DNA from 2 places in the Pseudalkalibacillus sp. A8 genome. Region 1 is predicted to be linked to the other one. Evidence: riboswitches for the same ligand, from Rfam matches in the RefSeq annotation. Region 1 holds a riboswitch; the other holds the start of a gene.
The links. Region 1 has a riboswitch for cobalamin ahead of ACJROX_RS08415 ((2Fe-2S) ferredoxin domain-containing protein). Riboswitches for the same ligand answer to the same signal wherever they lie in the genome.
Positions count from the first base shown of each region.

Region 2: linked by a shared signal. The riboswitch ahead of metE (5-methyltetrahydropteroyltriglutamate--homocysteine S-methyltransferase) and the one ahead of ACJROX_RS08415 ((2Fe-2S) ferredoxin domain-containing protein) in region 1 are both predicted to bind cobalamin.

Region 1 is NZ_CP174509.1:1,624,215-1,632,235, forward strand. It holds gene ACJROX_RS08405 (NucA/NucB deoxyribonuclease domain-containing protein) at 1-1,290, opposite strand, end outside; gene ACJROX_RS08410 (hypothetical protein) at 1,791-1,943, shown strand; purine riboswitch at 1,943-2,046, shown strand; cobalamin riboswitch at 2,251-2,443, shown strand; cobalamin riboswitch at 2,620-2,806, shown strand; gene ACJROX_RS08415 ((2Fe-2S) ferredoxin domain-containing protein) at 2,981-3,364, shown strand; gene ACJROX_RS08420 (High-affinity nickel-transporter) at 3,364-4,071, shown strand; gene cobJ (precorrin-3B C(17)-methyltransferase) at 4,072-5,697, shown strand; gene ACJROX_RS08430 (sirohydrochlorin chelatase) at 5,716-6,618, shown strand; gene cobK (precorrin-6A reductase) at 6,615-7,397, shown strand; gene ACJROX_RS08440 (precorrin-8X methylmutase) at 7,400-8,021, shown strand, end outside.
Region 2 is NZ_CP174509.1:4,695,194-4,703,214, reverse strand. It holds gene ACJROX_RS24015 (HPr family phosphocarrier protein) at 1-185, shown strand, start outside; gene ACJROX_RS24010 (VOC family protein) at 421-1,272, shown strand; gene metE (5-methyltetrahydropteroyltriglutamate--homocysteine S-methyltransferase) at 1,548-3,851, opposite strand; cobalamin riboswitch at 3,999-4,189, opposite strand; SAM riboswitch class I at 4,244-4,350, opposite strand; partial or broken gene ACJROX_RS24000 (peroxiredoxin) at 4,763-5,354, opposite strand; gene clpP (ATP-dependent Clp endopeptidase proteolytic subunit ClpP) at 5,774-6,373, opposite strand; gene fdhF (formate dehydrogenase subunit alpha) at 7,094-8,021, shown strand, end outside.

The DNA.
Region 1 (8,021 bases):
ATCGATGTAACGAACGGAAACACTATATTCGCTTCCAGTATATGAACCTTGATTCGTAGAGGCAAAGGGAAACTCGTCACACTCACTGTTGGCCGGTTTTGGTATCGTCCCTGCTTCAGCCAACCTCTTACACCATCTTTGTGATTTTTTCCGGTTTTTACGAATTAATTCTTTATCCTTTAGTCTGGTTAGAGTGCTTGGGATAGTCTTTCCCATTCCTGGATATGGATAAGTTTTCTCTGGCTGTTCCAGGGCATCTTTGATGTGTTGTGCTTGTTCTTTCATAACGCTTGGATTGTTGTAAGAGAAATGAATGACTGGTTTGACATTGCTAAAGATACCGGCATTGTAGAATGTTTGATTGGGATTAATAACAATCATGTAGTCTGCAGAATCCCAACGAACCTTCTGTTTCGGAGAATCCACTGTTCGTGTGGGAAATCTAGGTGGGTCCATAACTTGGTGGGTGAAAAACTCCATGTAGCCAGTCTGTTCAGGATTACTATCTGTTTTGGGCGGCGGGGTGGAATACAGTTTTTTGGTTCCAAAATTGTTGTTTTTCCACTGAGCGATCGTTCTTTCGATGGCTGGAGTTGATCTCGACTCTTTACAGTCCTCCACATGAACCAAAGCATTGCAGTTGATATCCACCTTCAATTTGGCTCCGTTCATCATCGAGTGCGTGGTATAGATATCGTCGATGTAATAGTCGAAATTCACTTCCCGTTCCTTCTTGTTCTTATCTTCAGAGTTTGTGCCATATCCGATTTCGGTGATGCGATACTCGACCCCATAGACTGTGCGGAAAGGCCATTTACCTTTTACCCATCCGTAGCTTACGATTTTACTTCGACACCAGGCATAAGGGTTCTTAATCCACCCTTCATCTCTTTCGCTTTTTTCAATGTTATCTAAACATTCTTGCTTGCTGATGTAGTCATATTGAAATCTTGGTGGTGCCCATTTTTTATTAATTTGTACAGGTGGATCTACCTTTACATCATAGGTCTGCTGAGCTTTGGCATCTTCTTTTTGAATATCGCTGAGGGATCGTAACGGCTGCTTCTCTGTTTTTACTGAGGTTAACCCCAGTTCAACAGGAGTTTTCCCTTTCTCTAACTGTTTTTGCATTGAAGCTGCTTTTTTCGCATCTCCAGGAAGTATAACAAACCAACTGTACCCCTCTTCTGTTGATCCACTACTTGCTTGGATCGTGTCTGAAGACGCTATCACGCTGATTAACAACGCTAGACACATAACTATGGCCAATCCTCGCCACTGCTTTTTCACATAAACTACCTCCTTTTGGGGCCAAGTTCGCTCTGTAGGTCGCTTCGCTTTGCTGTTCTTTTTTTATTAACTCATCTAATGTCTGGATGCCTTCTTTTTTGTGAAGCTGATCTTGCTTGATCCCAAGCTCTTCGATGGACTTTCCTTACTGTATCAGCTCGGTTGCTTTTCGACTTTATCGTTTGGAAGCCATTACCCTCCGCCATCGTCCGTACTTGCTTGTGTCTGTGCAGGTGCAAGAACGCCGATGGCCATAAGCATTACAAGGGCGGTTATAAAGAAATGCTTGTGTGACCTGGACATCCAATTTTCCTCCTTGATTGAATGATGACAGCTGTTTACCACCAATGAACTAGTCCATATTTTGATCGGTGTGATTTAAATCGAGGACAGATTACTACAAGGAATAAATTTTGACAATACATTCCAACTTAATTCATTCTATAAACCTACATTTTTTTACAATAGACTGTTTAAATAGGAAGAAGGGATACGTGGCAATGGACCTGAGACTTTGGGAACGTTCAAGGGAAAATAGTCCTGAATCACCTGTCCTCCCGCAAAACACGAACATTAATCGTGTTCCAACCGGAAAAAGTTCAGGTTTTCCGGTTGATTATCGTATGGTATGTGAGTTTGCTATATTGGTATGAAGTCTCATATCCCAAATCCTCGTATATGCCCGGTAATAGGGTCCGAGTGTTTCTGCCAGGTTCCCATTGCAAGAACCGGACTACGGGTTGAAGTAGATGGGTTGATCGGCGTATTTGCCGTTCTGACTTTCATATTCTCATGTATACTTTGACTTCGTAGGTTAGAAGGTAGAATTCTCTAAAATCTAGACCTTTTCTATTGACCATAGCTGTCCAACGAAAGTCAATTCATAACATACTGGATTATAAAAAACAACACTTGAAAAGCAGAATTTTATTACGTTAAATAAGGATAAAGATAGTTACAAACTTAATATAATTTAAAAGTGCTCAAGGTAATCCTTGAGATAATAGGGAAATCGGTTTGAATCCGATGCAGCCCCCGCTACTGTATGTGCTGATGAAATTGTCAAATAATATCCCACTGGGTCAACCGGGAAGGGGACAAGAGTAAGCTTGAGGCACGAGCCAGAAGACCTGCTTTTAAATTTGTTTTATTTATTCTCCGGAGGGAAGGATGAGTATGGTTAATTTGTGTTGTTTGCTTTTGTTGCAACATCGATAGACTAGCTCAAGCCTTAACTTGGAGATCAAGTTAAGGCTTTTATCATGTCAAAGCTACTTATTCAAAGCAATTGGTTATAAAGAAGTTTTTTGAAATGCCTCTATTCAGACAATTGAATAATATAGCATGGGTGTATAGATATTTCACTATACTTAAAAGGGAAGTCGGTGCAAGTCCGACGCGGTCCCGCCACTGTAAGGGGGAATTTCATTGTTACATTGTCACTGATTAACATCGGGAAGACGCAATGAAATGATGAACCTAAGTCAGGAGACCTGCCTATGCTATCTTCTAGGAATACCTACGGGTCATAGGTGAAAGAAGTGATACGGATTTATCTTCCGTGTAAATACATATGTCTTCGGTAAAAGTGCATATGTAAGTGCATATGAAAATAAACTGGGCACCTCTATACGTATGGAGGTGTCTTTTTATTTGATCATAACAAAACAGAGAAAGTAGTGAACACGTAATGACGACATGGAATTTAAGTGGTTTGAAGAGTCATGTTTTGATTTGCAACGGGTCCAGCTGTATGAGAAGAGGTGGAGAGGAAGTCACTCAAGCAATTCGAGATGAGATTGCACAATTAAATATTGATAATCAGATTCATACAACGAGAACTAGATGTAATGGGAGGTGTAAAGATGCATGCATTGTTATTGTGTACCCTGAAGGAAAATGGTTTAAAGAGGTAACACCGGAGCTTGGTCGTAAAATTATACAAAACCATTTACAGAAAGATGCTAATTTGAAGGATTCGGTACTTTATGAATATGACGACGAAGGCTTGGTGAAGGTAAGTGATGCTTCGATTGAAGGTATCGAGAAGCCAGTTAAATTGGGGGTTAATTGATGGAGTTAATAACGTTTGCAGGTTTGGCGATACTTATCGGTATTCGACATGGATTAGATAGTGATCATGTAGCAGCAATTGCTGACATGGTAGGTAGTGAAGGAAAGCGAAACAAGCAGCTCTCATTGGGAATTATGTATGCGGTCGGCCATGGCGCCATTGTGCTCGTGATTGGCCTGCTCACATTATTCATGGGTACACGCCTTCCTGAAGGGGCTCAGTTTTCTCTTGAAGTTTTAGTAAGCATAACATTACTTGTTTTAGGTGGAGTTATCATAAACAGCCTGTTCAAAAATAGACACGACTATGAATTTAAAAGTCGGATCACGATCGTCTATGAATGGTTATCGAAGATCGGCAGTAAATTTGGCTTTACTGAGGCCAAAATATCACCAATAAGCATGGGTATTATCGGGGCATTCATAATTGGAATTATCCATGGTATTGGTGTGGAAAGTCCGACTCAGGTTGCTGCCATTACGAGTGCTGTCGGCTTTAATGATCTTTCTGCTGCGACAACACAGCTTATATTATTTGTTGTAGGTCTATTGCTATCCACAATTTGTATCACATTTGTTCTTTCATGGGGCTTTATGAAATCGAGGCTGCGTCAAAAGCTATTTCTCATTCTTGGTTCTATTACTGGTATTTATAGTATTGGTTTAGGAGTGTCTATGCTATTTGAACTATTGAGGGAGTTGGTTTAGTTGAGAGGAAAGCTTCTAGTTGTTGGATTTGGACCTGGCAGTTTTGAGCATATTACGAAACGAGCTCAGGAAGCCATTCAGGAAAGTGATTATGTGATTGGCTATAAAACATATGTAGACCTGATAAAAGATTTATTGACAGATCAAGAGATTATCAGTACAGGCATGTCAGAAGAGGTTAGTCGTGCACAAGCAGCCGTTAAATATGCTGAACAAGGAAAAAAAGTGGCTGTTATCTCAAGTGGTGATGCAGGGGTTTATGGTATGGCTGGCCTTGTGTACGAGGTACTTGTAGAAAAGGGCTGGAAGGAATCAACAGGTGTTGAGGTGGAGATTATCCCTGGCATTTCGGCCATCAACTCTTGTTCCTCACTACTCGGTGCTCCCGTTATGCACGATGCTTGTACGATTAGTCTTAGTGACCATTTAACACCTTGGACAATAATTAAAAAGCGAATCGAGGCTGCTGGTTTTGGTGATTTTGTCATTGCACTCTATAATCCCAAAAGCGGAAAAAGAACAAGACAAATTGTCGAAGCTCAGCAAATTCTATTAAAATATCGATCACCTGATACTCCAGTCGGTCTTGTGAAAAGTGCGTACCGGGATAGTGAACGTGTTGTAATGACAACCTTGGCACACATGCTTGACTTTGAGATAGGGATGCTTACAACCGTCATAATCGGAAACGCTTCAACATTCTTTTACGACGATAAAATGATCACACCAAGAGGCTACCAAAAAAAGTATACGTTAAACACGGAGGTACAACGATTACGACCACATGAGCGCTTACGACCGGAAAATGAACCGTGGGCGCTTCATGAAGGGAAGCATGAAAACGGACAAACGATTCGTGCAGCAACTAAAAAAGAAAGTACGCCTCTATCACTGGTAATGGAAGCGCTCGAAAAGTTGGATGGATCAGAAACGATCGACGGAAGTAGGAATACTTCCCCCATCTCTCAGCCTGTTGAATCTATTTTTGAGTTTGCTGTCAGCCCAGGGGTTGTCAATAAGAAGTTTACACCGAAGCAAATGGTCGTATTGGCAGAGGTTGTGGGTGAAAAAGGAACGATGGAATATACACCACATCATCAAATTCTACTGAAGATCCCAACTGAAGATCCAAATGCGATTACAAAAAGACTGACTGATGTCGGGCTTTTATTGTCACCAATAGGTGATGTGTTCCAAATTAAAGCATGTGACTTTTGTGATGGTGAAAAGAAAGATTCAATTTTTCATGCAGAGGAAATTCAACGTAGACTTGGCGGATTGGAATTGCCGAAGGAATTGAAGCTTGGATTCAATGGATGTGGCATGGCCTGCTACGGTGCTGTGAACGAGGATATAGGGATTGTATTTCGCAAAGGGAAGTTTGATTTATTTTTAGGCGGAAAGACAGTCGGCAGGACTGCACATCCAGGTCAGCCTGTTGCAGAAGGGGTACATCCTGATCAACTGGTAGATATGATTGAATCCATTGTACATGAATATAAACAAAAAGGTCATCCGAACGAGCGCTTTTACAAATATTTCAAACGAGTTCAAGAAGTTCAAGGCTATAAGCATAAAGACATTACGCCTGTCATTGAACTAGAGCCTGCCCCGTGCGGAGAATGAAAAATAGGAGGAATGAGAATGAAAGCAGTTCTACTAGTTGGACATGGAAGCCGAGACCCAGAAGGAAATGAACAGGTTCGGCAGTTCATTCATAAGTTGAAGCCTCAGCTGGAGCCTTCATTGTTAGTTGAAACATGCTTTTTAGAGTTTGAATTGCCGACCATTAGCCAAGGTATAGATACGTGTGTGATGAAGGGCGCCAGTCATGTTATCGTCATTCCCATTATGTTATTGCCTGCTGGTCACTCCAAGATACATATTCCTGCCGCGATTGATGAAGCAAAAGAAAAATATCCTTCTATTCAATTAACGTATGGTAGACCTATTGGTATACATGAAGAGACATTCGAGATTTGTAAAGCCAATCTTGAAAAACTTGGTGAAAATGTCCAAGAACCTGGGAAAGACACAGCTATCGTCTTTTTAGGAAGAGGAGGAAGCGATCCAGATGCCAACAGCGAGCTTTATAAAATCGCTCGTCTTTTCTATGAAAAAGTCAATTATTCATTAGTAGAGCCGGCATTCATGGGTGTCACAGATCCGCTTATAGAACAAGGGATAGAAAGATGTATCAAACTTGGAGCTAAAAAAATCGTGATCCTTCCATACTTTTTATTTACAGGTATCTTAATTAAGCGATTAGAAACATTAATGGAGGAACTACAGCATCTATATCCTGAGCATAAATTTAAACTTGCAGGTTATTTCGGTTTTCATGATCGTTTGAAGACCATTATTGAAGACCGGATTACCGAAGCCCTTCAAGGTGAAGTGAAAATAAATTGTGATACATGTCAATATCGATTGGCTGCCATGGAGCATATCGATCATCATCATGATCATCATCACCATGATCACCATCACGACCAAACTCATGACCATCATGATGAGCAAGAAAAAGATGAGGTGCAAAAGGCATGATTTTATGTTTAGCCGGAACAAGTGATGCGAGGGCTTTAGCTATTGAAATGAAAGAGGCTGGATATAGCATAATTGCTACTGTGGTAACTGAAAATGCAGCGATTGAGTTGAAACGGCAAGGCTTACAAGTTCATGTAGGCCGCTTAACAAGCGAAGAGTTTGCAGCGTTCATCGCGCGGCATTGTATAAAAGTAGTGGTGGATGCGAGTCATCCTTTTGCAGAAGAAGCAAGTAAAAATGCAATACAGGCGGCAAAATCAGCCGATGTTCCCTATATTCGATATGAACGGGAATCACAAGACTTTGAAAGCCCGAGTTTAACAGTGGTTGACAGCTATGAAGCTGCAGCAACTTTGGCTTCTGAAAGAAAAGGTGTGATCATGCTTACAACAGGAAGCAAAACATTGCAAATTTTTACGAAAAAACTTCTAGGCTTACCGAACTCTCGTGTTCTTGCTCGTATGCTGCCCCGAAAGGATAACATGGAGAAATGTGAGGAACTTGGGATAGCGCAAAAGGATATCATCGCGATACAAGGTCCTTTCACAAAGGAGTTTGATAAGGCGTTATACAAGCAGTATGGCGTCACACTTATGATCACAAAAGAAAGTGGCAAAGTTGGCTCTGTTGACGAAAAGGTTGAAGCGGCAAAGGAGCTTAATATTGAAACCATCATCATTAAACGCCCGACAATTGAATACGGGACGAAGTATTCAAGCTTTCAAGAAGTCATGCACCATATCAGAAATGAAAGGTATTTGAAATTAGAGGAGGTATAATCATGAATTTTAAGACAGAATTTAAACCGATTACTGTTCAACCCCAAATGATTGAAGCAAAAAGTTTTGAAATGATCGATGAGGAAATAGGCGAGTATTCGTTTACAGAGGAACAATATCCGATTGTCCGTCGTGTCATCCATGCATCAGCTGATTTCGAGCTAGGTAAAAGTCTGCTGTTCCATCGTGACGCTATACGTTCCGGGATTGAGGCAGTTCGTAGGGGAAAGCGCGTTGTAGCCGATGTACAAATGATACAGTCCGGCATTAGTAAGCAACGGATTGAAAAGTTCGGAGGAGATGTAAAAGTATACATTTCTGATTCTGATGTCATAGAGGAAGCAAAGCGTCTAAATACAACAAGAGCGATCATATCCATGAGAAAAGCCATAAAGGAAGCAGACGGTGGAATTTTCGCCATCGGAAATGCGCCGACAGCGTTACTTGAACTGATCCGTCTTATAAAAGAGGGGGAAGCAAAGCCAGGCCTTGTCATCGGTCTTCCTGTCGGCTTTGTATCGGCGCCTGAATCGAAAGAGGAATTGGCGAAACTAGATGTTCCGTTTATTACAAACGTTGGCAGAAAGGGGGGCAGTACCGTAACGGTAGCTGCTCTAAATGCCA
Region 2 (8,021 bases), 3.0 Mb from region 1:
AAGCGAATCGTTTTTCAGCAGATGTATTTTTAGAGAAAGACGGAAAGAAAGTGAATGCGAAAAGCATCATGGGAATTATGAGCCTGGCTGTAGGATCAGGTTCGCAAGTAACGATCGTGACAGACGGTAGAGATGAAGAAGAGGCACTCAATGCATTAGAAAAATACATTACAACAGCTGAATAAGTACATAAACACTGCTCCTGAATCAGAAGGAGCGGTGTTTTTTTGTGAATCGGATTTTTTAATGTAACCAAAACTAAGGTTCGTCTAGTAAAAAATAGGGTTAATCAGGTAAATTCCATAATCTGTCCGCTGATTTAGGAGGATTTTATAATTATCAACTTACTTATTGTAAGTAACAAGAAGTGTGGTATACTAAAGTCAACAACTTATTAAAAGTAAGTAGGAGGAATTGAAAATGAAATTTCACGGTCATTCAAACATATATGTGGGTCTTGTGCATCTGGTTGTTTCTGATCTTGATCGTTCTCTCGATTTTTATACGGATGTCTTAGGCTTTTCAGTTTTAGAGAAACAAGAGGGAGCGGCATCGCTGACAGTTGATGGTACAAAAGCTCTTATCACGTTAGAAGAGAATAGGGATGCTCAACCGAAACGAACAAGATCGACCGGACTGTACCATTTTGCGATCCTGGTACCGACAAGGGAAAACCTTGGTGCATCATTAACAAGGCTTATAGAAAAGGGATATCCTCTCCAAGGCGGAGCGGATCATTTGTTCAGTGAAGCGCTATACTTAGCTGACCCAGATGGGAATGGTATTGAAATCTACACGGATCGTCCAGCCGAGAAATGGACTTGGGAGAATGGTGAACTGCCGTTTGTCAGTGATCCGCTTGATATGGAAGGCTTGCTGAAGGAAGCTGACGGAAAAGCATGGGGAGGACTTCCTGCTGAAACAGTGATGGGGCATATACACCTCCATGTCAATGATCTTCAAGAAGCGAAGCGTTTTTATACTGATGGGCTAGGTTTCGAAATAACGGTACCATTCCGTCACCAGGCTTTATTTGTGGCTTCTGGCGGTTATCATCATCATGTCGGATTGAACACCTGGAATGGAACAGGTGCACAGCGGCCGCCTGTAAATGTAGTCGGGATGAAGTGGTATACGATCAACTTTCCAAATCATCAAAGATTGAAGGAGACTGTTGAACGATTAACTTCACTAGGTTTTATTGTGGAAAAAGTAGACGGCGTTCTCTGGTCGGAGGATCCTTCCGGAAATCGCATCAACCTTGTCATTTAATAAGATGGGGATGACCCATAAGTGTCTGGGTCTCTCTGTACTTAACAACATTGTTTGCCAGTTCAGGAACGATTATAGATGAAGTGAAACGAAAAAATGCACAATCCGGTTTGTCGTAATCAGGTAAAAGAGTTATTGGCGAATTCTTATCAAGACAAAAATAACAATGAAAAAAGTGCCTGTCCCACCGATGGGACAGGCATTTAACATTTATTTATCTATCTTTGAAAGAAAAAGGGGAGCTTGATCAAAAATGCGATCACAACAGTCTTCGATTATCCTTGTACCGAAGTTGTCTGCTTTTCTCGTACACGAAGGGCTGCTTCCTGCATATTTTTCAGGGCGGCGATGGATTCTTCGATACCGCGGGTCTTCAAGCCGCAATCAGGGTTGACCCAGAATTGGCGGGGGTCAAGGACCTGCAAAGCACGGAGAATGCTTTTTTCCATTTCTTCGATACTTGGGACGCGAGGACTATGAATATCGTACACGCCAAGTCCGATTTCTTTGTCGTACCCGATTTTCTCAAAGTCTTCAATTAATTCGCCGTGACTACGGGCAGCCTCAATCGAAATGACGTCTGCATCCAGTTGGTCGATCGTATCGATGATTTCCCCGAATTCGGAGTAACACATATGAGTATGGATTTGTGTTTCATTTTTCACCGATGAAGTAGCGATTCTGAACGCATAGATAGCTTCATTAAGATACGCTTGCTGTTTGTCTTTTTTCAGCGGCAAGCCTTCGCGGAGTGCAGGTTCATCAACCTGAATCATGCCGATGCCGTTGTCTTCCAAATACTTGATTTCTTTTTGCAATGCCAGGGCGATTTGTTTTGTGACCTCGGACGGTTTTATGTCATCTCTGACGAAGGACCAGTTCAGAATCGTGATCGGTCCTGTAAGCATTCCTTTGACCGGTTTCTTCGTGAGTGACTGGGCATAGATGATTTCCTTGACGGTCATCGGCTCTGGTAAAGCTACATCACCAAAAATGATCGGCGGCTTCACACAACGGGAACCGTAAGATTGAACCCACGCATAATCTGTAAAGGCGAATCCTTTGAGCTTTTCACCAAAGTATTCGACCATATCGTTCCGTTCGAATTCTCCATGAACGAGAACATCGAGTCCAATTTCTTCTTGGAGATCAATCCATTCGGATGTTTTTTCTTTAACGAAGGTTTCGTAAGCTTCTGTTGACCATTTCCCTTTACGGAAACGGGAGCGTGCCTGCCTGATTTCCGTCGTTTGCGGAAGGCTTCCGATGGTTGTGGTAGGCAGTAAAGGTAGCTGGAAAACGTCCTGCTGCAAAGCCTGGCGTTCGATGAAAGGGAGGGCACGGGCTGGCTCTTTTCCTTTCCATTTTTCCACTTCCTCCTGAACGTCCGGGTTGTTGCGTTCCGTTGAATTCCAAAACTGATCAAGACGGCTCATCTGCTTCTCTACCTCAGCAGCGATACTGTCTTTTCCATCGTTTACACCTTTGGTCAAAAGGACGGTCTCCTGTAATTTCTGGTCAGCAAAGGCCAAAGCGTGCTTCAGTTCATCATCTAATCGTTCTTCTGAATCGGTCGTAACCGGTACGTGCAGCAGGCTGCAGGATGGCTGGATGACCAATTGTTCATCATTGACATGCTTACGTATCACTTCAATTTGCTGCCATGTTTTCTCCAAATCACTGCGCCATACGTTCCGGCCATCGATGAGACCTGCGGCAAGGGTTTTGTCAGCAGGGAAGCCATGTTTTTTCAGAGCGGCAAGGTTTTCTCCATCATCATGGATGAAATCGATTCCGATGCCGTCGACAGGGAGAGACAGGACTTCTTCATAGTGATTGATCGATTCAAAATACGTTTGCAGAAGGACTTTCAATTCAGGAAGTTCCAGTCGAATGTTACCATAGACTTCTTTAAAATAGGCAAGCTCTTCTTTGTCCAGGCCCGTGCATAAAATCGGTTCATCGATCTGGACCCATTCTGCGCCTTCCTTTTTCAGTTCCTGCAGCACTTGTATGTATAGAGGAACAAGTGCTTCCAGAAGATTTCCAAACGTTTCCTTTTCATACCCTTTCGCAAGTTTTAAAAAGGTGATCGGGCCGAGAAGAACTGGCTTACTAATAATGCCTAGCTTTTCTTTCGCTTCAAGGAAATAGGAAAGCGGGCGATTTTCTGTCAGGTAAGGTTTTGCATCGTTTTCAATTTCAGGGACGATATAGTGGTAATTGGTATTGAACCATTTGGTCATTTCGGACGCGACTGCTACCTTGTTCCCGCGGGCGATATCAAAATACGTTTGAAGCAGCGATTCTTCCCCTGATGACTGGAAACGCTGCGGGATGAATCCGAACATGACTGCTGTATCAAGCACATGATCATAATAGCTGAAGTCCCCGGTTGGGATCCAGTCGACGCCAAGATCCTTTTGCTTCTTTAAGTCCTGCAAGCGAAGCTGTTCCATTTCCTCAAGCAATCCCTTTTCGGTCCGCTTTCCTTTCCAAAACTGTTCAAGTGCTTTCTTCCATTCACGTTTTTCACCGATTCTCGGGTAACCGATGGTTGAACTTTTTGCTTTTTGCATTGCCATTCCTCCATGTTTCTTTTTTCAATCCAATAAAAAAATCCCTCTTTCCTAGAAGAGAGACGGCGGAGCGGCATAGGGAAAAAGCTGTCGAAGAAGACAGACGAATCCCGTAAGATGCCAACACCTGCCTATTCCTCGTAGGTCGTAGTGTAGGGTTCCATAGGCAGGTCTCCTGACTTATGCTCTTCACAAACCTGCGCCTTCCCATACTGAGATAGTGACATGCTTGCAGGCTGCTCCCAAATACAGTGGCGGGACCGTGCCGGAATCTCACCGGACTTCCCTTTTAAGCTGGAACTGCATAGAGGTCCAGCACCTGTGGAACGTCGATATTTGACTGTCAATCACAAAAAAACCTCTCGGAGGAGAGGTTTCGATTTGAAAGACCTCTCTCATTTCTCAAAGCATTCGCTTTGCTGGAATTGGCACCAAGCTCCATCGTTTGGTCGGTTGCCGGGTTTCATAGGGCCAGTCCCTCCACCACTCTGAATAAGAGATTTATAAATTGGATTAATAAAAGAATACTAGCATGGCCGTCAAAAAGAGTCAAACACTGTTTTTTAAAAATTATGTTTTCCAACTAAGGCGGCTGGAGAGCACATAGAAAAACAAAGAAAGGGGTCGTGACAGTTTTGTACATATCAACAGAATAGATTTCCACTAAAAATTCATGTACATCTTTGAAAAGGATGCCATTATTTTAGGTTGAAGTGCTTACCAACGCACAACCGAACTTTGTTTAGTTCGAGCCTCCTCGTCAGCTTTCCAGTGACTAATCGGGTCGCTTCCACTTTTCTTTCAGATCACTGTTCAGGAGTGAATTTCGGAAATATCAGCAAAAAGACTCCGGCCAAGGAAATACCGAAATCATCTTCATAATTCGCTTTTTGATTATCTAGAAGGCGATGTCAGATTTTCCCGATCATAATCGAATTCCTCTTTATGCCTGGTTGGCCGGGTAACCAGTTGGCTGGGACGCCTTCGCCTGTTTTCCGTCCATGCTGGATTCCCTGAAGCAATCTTAAAATTTCAAAAATGTTCCGCCCAACCTCAAGAGGATTGACCAGTTTGGAAACGATCACTCCGTCAGGATCGATAATCACAGTAGCCCGAAGCGCCGCTCCTTTCTTTTCATCCAGTACACGATAGGCACGGGTGATCACCTGGTTCCGATCGCTGACCAACGGAAAATTGACTTTTGAAGCCGAAGGAGAGGTTTCGGTGAATACTTTATGTGCGTGTACACTGTCTGTGCTGATTGCCAACACTTCTGCATTCAATGAACGCAGCTTAGGATAAAATAGCAGCGACCGCCGCTAATTCAGTCGGTCAAACGAAAGTAAAATCACTTCCATAGAAAAAGAGGATGACCCATTTCCCTTTATATGTTTTAAGTGATACATCGATGATTTTCTTTTCAACGTTGTTGTAAGCTTCAGCATTAAAGTGAGGTGCCTCCTCTGTCGTTTGTCCACAAAATGGTAAGTTACATGTTTCCAGATCTTCAACATTAAGTCGACCATCGAGTTCTTTCAAGTGATCACCCCGAAATTTTGTCCTCCCTCATTACTATTTCTGGTATTCTTAAAATATACATTGAACCGAGGTACAGGATTAATAGAGAAGAGGGGAGAGATCCAAGATGCTCAACCTTGTATGGATCGGTTTTTTTCTGATCCTCGCCCTGTTTTTCTATTTGCGGATCAGGATTGGGCGCACCAATCAATCTTACCGTTCAAATTGCCAAGTGTGCAGAAAAGCATTCAAGCCGCCTGGCTTGACCTTCAATCGGTTACCGAAGTATTGTCCGTATTGCCAGGCAAAGCTTCGGTAAAACCATTAGAATGTGTGTTTATGATCACTAGCATTTGGCAACAAAAAACTGACCCCGATTTAATCGGAGCCAGTCTCTTGAACGATTATTTACTATCTTGGGTTACCGGTTTTTCGATGACCTCGTCAATCAGACCGTATTCTTTCGCTGCAAGAGCACTCATGAACTTATCTCGATCTGTGTCACGTTCAACAACTTCTAGTGGTTGCCCTGAACGTTCTGCGATGATTTTGTTTAGTTTTTCACGCATTTCGATGATTCGACGAGCATGGATTTCAATGTCAGCCGCTTGACCTTGTGTTCCGCCTAGTGGTTGGTGGATCATCACTTCACTGTTCGGAAGTGCGAAACGCTTTCCAGGTTCTCCAGCTGTAAGTAAGAATGCCCCCATTGATGCTGCCATACCGATACAGATTGTGCTGACTTTCGGCTTGATGAATTGCATCGTATCATAAATCGCCATACCTGAAGTGATGGATCCTCCAGGACTGTTGATATAAAGCGAAATGTCTTTGTCAGGATCTTCAGCAGCTAAGAATAATAATTGCGCTACAATCGAGTTTGCAACATTGTCATCGATCGCGCTTCCTAACATGATGATACGATCTTTTAGAAGGCGGGAGTAAATATCATAGGCACGTTCCCCGCGGTTCGTCTGTTCAATAACTGTTGGGATCAAGTTCATTTCAGAAATCCTCCTCTTTCCATAAGTATCTTTATGGCTTTACTTCATCTTACTCAATAGGTCAATATAGGTCAAACTTTTAGGCTCTTACCATCGGTTTTTTCGTTCGACGTTTTTTTTCCTTTTTCAAAAGCTCTGTTATTTTCACTTGTTGCTTTTCGCGAAATTCACTCCCTTTCCGCTGGCGAACCGCAAGCCTCCTCACTTGCACATGGATCTCAACACAAAAATGAAATCATTTTCGTGTCTGCGATGAGAATTCTTAGAAGCTTTCCTTATGCTGGCTTCGACGTTCACCATAGGGACGTGGTGGTATTTAGTCGAAGTTCATTATTATACTCGAAGATCCTTAAATCGATGCAGGGTCTTGCCTGGCTCGCTTTTCCCGCAGGAGAGTCGCAAATTTCGCTTTATGCTTTATCTGAAAAAATCAACATTTGAATTTAAGAAAACTTTTAAAATGAACCTATAACCCTTATGTAAGAATCTATGTATACATCATATCATTTTTCCCGTTCTTATCGGTTTTAAACATTCAATTGTTTGAAAGAAATGAAAGTGGAAGAGGCTCGCTGGAATATTGATAGATGGTTTACAGCAAGATTGAACGGGAAACAGAGTACTAGATAAGGTATTTTGAGAGCAGCGAAATTCCATCAATGATCGCTTGCTCTATTTGTGATTGAGAAAAATGAGGAGGTTTCAACTGTGTCTGAGGAAATGGTTCGAGTCAATGTCAATGGGGTGGAGTATCAGACATCAGAGGGGCAGAACGTATTGCAATTTTTAGAAGTAGAAGATGTCAGTGTACCAGCCATCTGTTTTCACGAAAGCCTAGGTCCGATCCAGAGTTGTGATACGTGCATCGTGGAAGTGAATGGGAAACTGAAGAGGGCTTGCGGGACGAAACTTGAAGCGGATATGGAAATCAGTACGCAGCACGAAGATGTACATAAAGCTCAGGATCTAGCAATGGACCAGATTTTACACAAGCATGAATTGTATTGTACGGTTTGTGATTACAATAATGGACGATGCAATATCCATAACACGGTGGCTGAGATGCAGAAGGAACACCAACAGCTTCCTTTCAAAGAGAAGGGATACGACATTGATGATTCAGGTTCGTTCTACCGGTATGATCCGAACCAATGCATATTATGCGGTCGTTGTGTCGAGGTTTGCCAGGATGTCGAGGTCAATGAAACGCTGACGATCGATTGGGAACGGGAGCAGCCACGCGTTCTCTGGGATAACGATGTACCGATTGATGAATCTTCTTGTGTCAACTGTGGTCAATGTGTAACCGTCTGTCCGTGTAACGCGCTCATGGAAAAATCAATGATCAAAGAAGCAGGATATCTGACAGACGTTGAACAAGGCACGTTGAGGTCGATGATTGATTTTACGAAAAATGTGGAGTCTGGATTCGGTCCATTGTTCGCGATTTCAGATACCGAAGCGGAAATGCGGGAGGATCGTATTGAGAAAACGAAAACGGTTTGTACGTATTGTGGAGTGGGCTGCAGTTTTGATGTTTGGACGAAGGGCCGGCATATTTTAAAAATCCAGCCACAGCCTGAAGCGCCAGCCAACGGGATTTCGACCTGCGTGAAAGGGAAATTCGGCTGGGATTACGTAAATAGTG